Regions from separate parts of the Candidatus Villigracilis proximus genome, predicted to be linked through region 1. Evidence: a T-box and tRNA genes for the amino acid it is inferred to sense, from the RefSeq annotation. Region 1 holds a T-box; the other holds one or more tRNA genes.
The links. The T-box of region 1 lies ahead of pheS (phenylalanine--tRNA ligase subunit alpha). A T-box ahead of a tRNA ligase gene usually reads a tRNA of that ligase, here a tRNA-Phe.

Region 1 (4,209 bases):
CGGCATTGACTTCAATTCCCTTGACATCAAGTATTTCTTTTGAAGCATCATACACTTCAGATTCAGAACCGCCCATCACACCGGCCAGTGACAGTGAACCTTTTTCGTCACACACCAGGACATTCATGGCTGTGAGTTTGCGTTTCACGCCATCAAGTGTGACGAGTTCTTCACCTTCCTGTGCGGTGCGGGTGATGATTTTGATCTTTTTATCGCCGGCACGTTCCTTGAGAACGTCATAGTCAAAAGCGTGGAGAGGTTCGCCGAGTTCAATCATGGCGTAGTTTGTGGCATCGACGATGTTATTGATGGCGCGCACGCCCGCGAGTTTTAATCTGCGCTGAATTTGATACGGGCTGGGCTTGATTTCCACATTGCGGATTAATCCCGCCACGAAGCGCGGATTTAGTTCCGAGTTGATAATTTCAATCGAAACTAAATCTTCAACTGATGCGCCGGACGTTTTGAGTTCGATCACAGGCTGCTTCAACTTGCGGCCCGTCAGCGCGGCCAGTTCACGCGCGATGCCGATCACATTTGCGTTACGCGCCATGTTCGGCAGAATGGAAATATCCAACACGGCATCGCCGATGTAATCAGCGAGAGGCATGCCCACCGGTGCATCGTCATCAAGAATGATGATGCCGTCGCTTTCCTCTGTGATGCCGAGCTCCTTTTCGGAGCAGACCATCGAGTATGAATCCACACCGCGGATCTTGGCGCGTTTGAGAGTCATCAAGACCTGTCCATCCGCGTGACCATCATACAGTGTGGAGCCTTCTTTGGCATACGCTACTTTGATCGGTTTCTCAAGTTTCCCCGCACCTTTCAAATGGAAGATATTCGGCGCGCCGGTTAAGACAACCTGTTCCTGCTGACCATCGAACAGGTCAAGCAGAGTCAACTTGTCTGCGTTGGGATGCGCTTTCACTTCACGAATTTCAGCAACGACAATTTTTTCCTTGTCCCAGGCGATGCCGTTGGTCTTGAATTCATGTTTTTCGCCGGCGCCATAAACAGGCATGGGCAGACCCGCGTAGAGAATCTCATCCACTTCGAGACCGGCGAGAGTCAACTTGCGTGCAAGGTCTTCGACAGTTAATCCATCGAGATCAATAAAATCTTTTAGCCATGATATAGGTAGTTTCATAATTCACTTCCTTTTATTTACCACAAAGTGTCACAAAGGAGCACAAAGGTTTTAAATTTTCTTTTTTTTCCTTTTTTTTTTCTTCGTGGTTAAGAGCTTTAGAATTGTTCAAGGAACCGCACGTCATTGCCCCAGAAATAACGAATGTCGTTGATCTTATTTCTCAGCATCAACTGACGCTCGGGGCCCATGCCGAAGGCGAAGCCGGTATAGCGTTTAGGATCGTAGCCGCCGTTTTGCAGCACGTTCGGGTGGACCATGCCGCAGCCGAGAATTTCAAGCCAGCCCGAATTCTTGCAGACCTGGCAGCCCTTTCCGCCGCAGACAAAACATTCCACATCCACTTCGGCAGAGGGTTCGGTGAATGGGAAGTACGAAGCGCGAAATCTACGCGTGCTTCCTGTCCGAACATGCGCCGCGCAAAATCGGTGAGTGTACCTTTCAAATCAGCGAACGTGATCCCTTCGCCAACAGCCAGCCCTTCCACTTGGTTGAACTGAATTTCAGAACGCGCTGTGATCTGCTCATAGCGATAGCACATACCCGGCAGCGCAATGCGGATCGGAGGCGGGTTCTGCGGGTTGGTCGCCACAGCCTCGCGCATCGCGCGGATCTGTCCCGGTGAGGTGTGAGTGCGCATCAAGATCGGGTTGTCTTCGCGCCCTTCACTTTCCACATAAAACGAATCCTGCATTTCGCGCGCGGGGTGATGCGGCGCAAAGTTCAGCATTTGGAAATTCATTTCATCGGTTTCCACTTCGCGCGATGTGTAGACCTGAAACCCCATCTCCGCGAGAATGTCCAACACACTGCGCAGTTGCTGCGTGGCGGGGTGTAAACGTCCGATGTTCACATCGCGGCCGGGCAGGGTGACATCCAGTTTTTCTTCTTCGAGGGATTTCGCCAACGCGGCATTTTTCACCGCTTGAACTTTTTCCTCCAAAGCAGATTCCAACGCCACTTTGACACGGTTCGCAGCCGCGCCGACAACTGGTTTCTCTTCCTTTGAGAGTTTCCCAAACCCGGCAAAGACCTGCATCAGCGGTGAACTGCGCCCGACATTTGCTGTGCGCCATGCATCGAGAGCGGCCTGGTCATTAATCGATGCCAGACTCTCCAGTGCGGCCTTTTCGATCTCGTTCAATTTATCCAACATACGTGCCTCCTTGGTTACCAGACTTCGGAAGTCTCTTTTGGAGTCTTCATCATGGAAGTTTTACAAGAAAGACTTCCGAAGTCTATTTTTACGATGGCCAAAAACAAAAACCTCCCGTCCACAAATAATGGGACGAGAGGGAGTTCTCGTGGTACCACCCAAATTCATCGCTAAGCGATGCACTTCGCGCCGACATTCATCGGCTTCTCGAATAACGTTGAGAATACGGTTCAGACTACTAGAAAATCATTCACCTGAACGGCTCAAGAGGGAACTTCAACTGATTTCGGTCGAGTACAACTTTCACCCTTGCGTTGCACATCTCTGGCGGCTTCCGTCAGTTTACTTTCCTCTGTCACAGCCTTTAATTTGATTAATGCAATTATCTGCGGAATTCAAGGGATGTCAAGGCTTGGAAAATGTTCGGGGACTGGCGGGCAGGCCGCAGGTTAAGAAAGATGCGCTGATCGAGATGCGGGAATGTTTTCGGCGGGAAAATTCAAAAGATGGCGACCCTGTTTGGGCCGCCATCTTTTATCCTAAAAAATTATGGGCAGGACACTTTATATTTTGTCTCGCTTGTTTTTTCGTTTGGCTTGGTGATAATCAGTTTTACCCAATAATCGCCCGCCGGAAATGACGGGGTGAAACTGCCTTCGATGGTTTGGGTTTCGGCTTTTTTGAATTCAATCGTGTATACCGTGAGGGAGCCGCCTTGCTGGGTTTCAAAATGCCATTCCACTTTGGCCGGGCCGTTGGTGGTGATGCTGCCTTTGATCGTGATCGGTTGTATGGGGCCGATACAACCCGGCAGGATGATTTCCTTCGGATCAAGCTTTAAGCTGACATCTGTTACCGATGCGATGGGCGGATTGATCACTTGAAGATTTGCGAGATTGCCCGCGGTGACGGTGACACTGCTTGCGACCCAGCAAGGTTTGCCGGGGTCATTGACCGTGGTCACATACCACCAGGTGGCATCGCCATTCTTGCCCTGAATCGTAGCTGTCTGACCGACCAGCAGCGAACCGATGGAGATCCAATCGGTGCTGGGGCCGAGGCGGCAGTTGACTCCTTTATCGAGCGGCCAGGCGATGGGAATGGTTGGCGTGGGTGTGAAAGTGGGCAACGGTGTTTCTGTTGGAATCAAAGTTTGGGTTGGGATGAGTGTTTCGGTTGGCAGGCCGGGTGTTGTGGTAATGACGATTGGCGTTTGTGTGGCGGCTCCGCCTGCGGGCAGATTGCAGGCCAGCATTGATAATGCTAAAACAAGACTTGCTGTAAAAGTGCGTTTGTTCATAAATTCTTTTCTCCTTGTTATATGATAATGGCTAATGATAAGAAGTATGGCTCTATGCGGCAATGACCCATTGGTTAGTTAACTCAAATTGTACCCTGCTAACTTTCTACGAAGATTAAATGCATCACTTGCTCTGCCGGCTTCAGGTTTTATTTTTATGTGACATTTGTCCATTATCAATGATGGCGCGCTTGAGTATGATGTTAAGCATGGAACCTGTAACGCACGATCAACTTATAAATGAAGTTTTGCATCACACCCAAACAGACCCGCATAAACGGGCTTCGGGTCTTTCGGATTTTATTCTCGGCGCGCAGGATGGACTGGTTAACGTGCTTGGGGTTGTGCTGGGGATTGCGGCGGCCACGAGTGATGCCCGTATTGTTTTAGTGGCCGGGCTCGCCACTACTTTTGCTGAATCCATTTCGATGGGGGCTGTGGCTTATACCACCACACTGGCCGATGCAGATTTATATCAAAGCGAACGCGAGCGCGAGTATCGTCACATTAAAGAAACGCCGCATCTTGAAATTAAAGAGATCCGCGATATTTATGAAAGCAAAGGGTTTAGCGGGGAATTGCTGGATCGTATCGTGGAAACGA
Region 2 (4,209 bases), on a different contig from region 1:
TCCCTTCACTACAGATGGGCGCTGATCAATACAGGTGCTTTGATTGGAACGTTGATACTTGCGGAGTTGATAGACGCGATTTCCACTTTTCTTTTCTTTGACGGTGATTGTGGATCCCGTTACCGAGACAACCTCACCATCCGCTTCTGCGACTACGACCTGGCCTGAATCCAATGCAGCGTGACCTTCCATCCCTGTAGAAACCAGCGGGATTTCGGGACGCACCAATGGAACAGCCTGGGCCATCATGTTCGAGCCCATGAGCGCGCGGTTGGCGTCATCATGTTCAAGGAATGGGATCAAAGCCGCGCTGATACCAACAACCTGGTGTGGTGCCACATCCATATAATCAATTGATTCAGAATTGGAGAACATAAAACCTGAGTGATAACGGCAGGAAATACGTTCACGGGAGAATTCCTTGCTGGTTGTTAACTGAGCGTTTGCCTGGGCAATCGTATATTTATCTTCTGCATCTGCAGAAAGGTAAATAATTTCGTCAGAAACGTACGGAACGATGCTGGCTTCGCTCTCAAATCTTGAAAGTCTCTTCAAAACTTTGGCGTCAATAAGAGTTCCGGATTTGAAAAGCAATTCTTCACTCTTGGGATCATAAATATCCTCGCGCAAAGTACGACCTTCCAAGCGTTCATCATTTGAAAGCATGGCCTTGTACACTCTGCGGTACGGTGTCTCAATAAAACCATATTCATTTACACGAGCAAAAGAGGCCAAACGGCCGATAAGACCAATGTTTGGGCCTTCAGGCGTCTCAATCGGACAAATACGTCCATAATGGGAATGGTGAACATCGCGAACATCGAAACCTGCGCGCTCACGGCGAAGACCGCCTGGCCCTAAGCAGAAAGTGTGCGTTTGTGGCGCAACTCAGCCAGAGGATTGGTTTGATCCATGAACTGTGAAAGTTGTGACGAACCGAAGAATTCGCGCAATGCAGCGACTACGGGGCGGATATTGACCAATGTTACCGGTGACAACTGCTCCTGGTCACGAATGGACATACGTTCTTTGATGACGCGTTCCATCCGTCGCAGACCGATGCGCAGCTTGTTCTGGATCAACTCACCCACCGTCTTTACACGGCGATTACCAAGATGATCAATATCGTCAGCCCGTTCCGCACCATTATTGATCTGAATCATACGGCGGATCAGTCGAATGATGTCACTCTTTGAAAACCGTGCGATGAGGAATCGGAATGGTCAAGTCGAGTTTTTGATTCAACTTGTAACGGCCAACCCGCTCCAGATCGTAATGCCGTTGGTCAAATAGTTGTTCCTCAAGGAACTGACGGGCATTATCAAGCGTAGCAGGATCGCCAGGGCGCATCTTTTTGAAAAACTCAATCAGTGCCTGTTCAGCAATCGGTTGGTTGGAGGCTTTCCAATCAGGTTCTTGTTTAAGTGTGGAAGCCATGAACATGCGCTCAGGGTTATTATCCACATCCTTAAAAATGGAAAGAATTTCTTCATCGGAACCAGTCTTGATGGGAGAATCTTTAATGCCATCAGAGACCGCAGCAAGCGCCCGCAAGAAAACAGTGATCGGGACGGTTCGTTTACGATTGAACTTAAGGATGATGTAATCAGACTTGCGAGTCTCGAACTCCATCCACGCACCACGATCAGGAATAAGCTTTGCCATCGCAAGCGGACGACCGGTTGCGCGATCTGCTGGAGCTTCAAAGTAAACACCAGGAGAACGAATCAATTGCGACACGACAACGCGTTCGGTTCCATTTACAATGAACGTACCTTTGTCGGTCATTTCCGGGAAATCACCAAGGAAAATATCCTGCTTGATGGGTTCGGGGACATCTGGGCCAGCTAAAAGAACGGAAACATATAATGGACTGGAGTATGTGAGATCGCGCTCCACACACTCTTCAATTGTATGCTTGGGTTCTCCAAACCAGTATTTAAGACCCCACTGTTGAGACTCAGGGCCACGACTCGGGAAAAATAATTTCATCCCTTTGTTATAAGACTCAATCGGCGACACCTCGTGAAAGAGATCGCCTAAACCTTCCTTCTTGAGTCTTTCAAACGAATCAAGTTGTACTTCTATTAAATTAGGAAGGTCGAGCTTAACTGGAATACGTGCGTAACTTTTTTGGGACAAAGAAGATGCCATTCTTCTCTCCTGACTTTCGGCTGAGTTATGAAACGATTGTAACTGCCCCACTTGGACAGCGACCTAACATTATATCGAAATGAATACAAAAAGTCAAGAAGTGGACAATACATTAATCACATCAAATATAAATGCAAAGCTTTTCTTGACAATCTGTATAAGTGCGTGTAAAATCACGGACGCTTAACAAAAAAATACACAGGCCGAGATAGCTCAGTTGGTAGAGCACGCGACTGAAAATCGCGGTGTCCCCAGTTCGATCCTGGGTCTCGGCACTCTCGGCTGATATAATAGCCGAAAATCTGCGGGCGTAGTACAGTGGTAGTACGTCTCCTTGCCAAGGAGAAGGTCGTGGGTTCGAATCCCATCGCCCGCTCAAACATGGAGGATTGTAGATTGGAATACATTTCAGTCAGCAATCCTCATTGTGTATATGGCGTCGTGGCCAAGTGGTAAGGCAAGGGTCTGCAAAATCCTCATCAGGGGTTCAAATCCCCTCGACGCCTCTTCAAAAAGCAAACCGTTTTGGTTTGCTTTTTTGTTTTTCTCTGAGAAGAATTTTTTATTTCCATGCCAATTACAATTTATTTGGCATGGAAATTTCACTAAAAAAGCCTATAATAAATTTAGACAGAAGGCACTATTCATTTACCTATGATTACCTCAAAAATTTCACCCGCGCTAAAAATTACTCTTATCTACATTCTGATAGGAGGAACTTGGATTCTCCTATCAGATAGATTCGCGGGAATTTTATTCATTAACCCAATTCAATTGGCATTGATTCAAACCTACAAAGGCTGGCTTTATGTAATCCTCACCGCCATCATATTATTTTTCCTTATAAAGAAAAATAGTATTTCCCAAAAAGCAGCGTAACAAAATTTTTCAGATCTTTTTGAATCCACCACAGAAGGGATTTTTCGATCAGCACCCGGGGGGTATTTTATAAATGTCAACGCGGCAATGGCAAATATATATGGGTACAGATCGCCGGAAGAGATGATAAAAGAAATCAGCGACATAAGTTCACAAATACACCTGTCACCAGAAAGCCGGGAACAATTTACCAGCTTGTTATCACAAAATGGAGTGTCGAAAAATTTGAGGCAATAAATATAAGAAAAGATGGAAGCATAATATGGACATCCACCAATGCCCGCGCTGTAAAAAATAAAGCAGGCAAGGTTTTGTACTTTGAAGGGTTCGTTACTGATATTACAAAACAAAAAAAAAGCGGAAAACGCATTATTTAATACAGAAGAACGCTATCGGATGCTTGTAGAAAAATTGCCGGCCGTTGTTTTCATGGATAAATTCGATCAACCTGAAACGACCCAGTACATAAGTCCACGCTTGAAGGATTTACTTGGCTATACTCCACAGGAGTGGGAATCTGGGGATAATTTATGGAAAAACTCCCTGCACCCAAATGATAGAGAACGCGTATTGAGTGAGGATATTCGAACCGATCAAACTGGTGAGCCTTTTCGAATTGAATACAGAATGCGTCATCAAGATGGACACTATGTTTGGATCAAAGAGGACGCATCTATTGTCCTCGGAGAAGATGGCACTCCCCTCTTCTGGCAGGGAATTCTCCTGGACATAACGGATCAAAAACATGCTGAAGAAGCCATACAACGCAGAGAAGAAATCATCAAAGCCGTTGGATTTTCAGCGGAACAATTCCTGAAATCCTCCAACTGGGAAGACTGCATCAATCAAGTGCTTGCGCAACTTGGGAAAACCACTCAGGTTAGTCGTGTGTACGTCTTCAAGCGACATACATCTAATAAAAAAATATATTCGTATCTCAAATCTTTGAATGGTGCAATCAGGGAATAAAACCGCAGATCGATAATCCCTCCATGCAAAACATAGACATTACATCCGCTGGTTTTTTGCGTTGGGTTGAATTTTTCAACAAGGGATTGCCGGTTTACGGCAACATTAAAAACTTCCCTGCCCAGGAACAAAAATTCCTGGAGGAGCAGGATATTCTTGCATTGATCTGTATTCCACTTAAAATTGGAAAAGACTGGTGGGGATTTA

Region 2: it encodes a tRNA-Phe, which carries the amino acid that the T-box ahead of pheS (phenylalanine--tRNA ligase subunit alpha) is inferred to sense. The anticodon was not compared.

The regions. Positions count from the first base shown of each region.
Region 1 is NZ_JADJUO010000036.1:89,825-94,033, reverse strand. It holds gene IPL71_RS24090 (phenylalanine--tRNA ligase subunit beta) at 1-1,150, opposite strand, end outside; partial or broken gene pheS (phenylalanine--tRNA ligase subunit alpha) at 1,249-2,306, opposite strand; T-box leader at 2,432-2,674, opposite strand; gene IPL71_RS24080 (SH3 domain-containing protein) at 2,854-3,606, opposite strand; gene IPL71_RS24075 (VIT1/CCC1 transporter family protein) at 3,726-4,209, shown strand, end outside.
Region 2 is NZ_JADJUO010000005.1:182,251-186,459, reverse strand. It holds partial or broken gene IPL71_RS07350 (DNA-directed RNA polymerase subunit beta) at 1-2,154, opposite strand, end outside; tRNA gene IPL71_RS07345 (tRNA-Phe) at 2,357-2,429, shown strand; tRNA gene IPL71_RS07340 (tRNA-Gly) at 2,459-2,530, shown strand; tRNA gene IPL71_RS07335 (tRNA-Cys) at 2,590-2,660, shown strand; partial or broken gene IPL71_RS25815 (PAS domain-containing protein) at 3,052-3,270, shown strand; gene IPL71_RS25810 (PAS domain S-box protein) at 3,219-3,410, shown strand; gene IPL71_RS07330 (PAS domain-containing protein) at 3,352-4,002, shown strand; gene IPL71_RS07325 (PAS domain S-box protein) at 4,026-4,209, shown strand, end outside.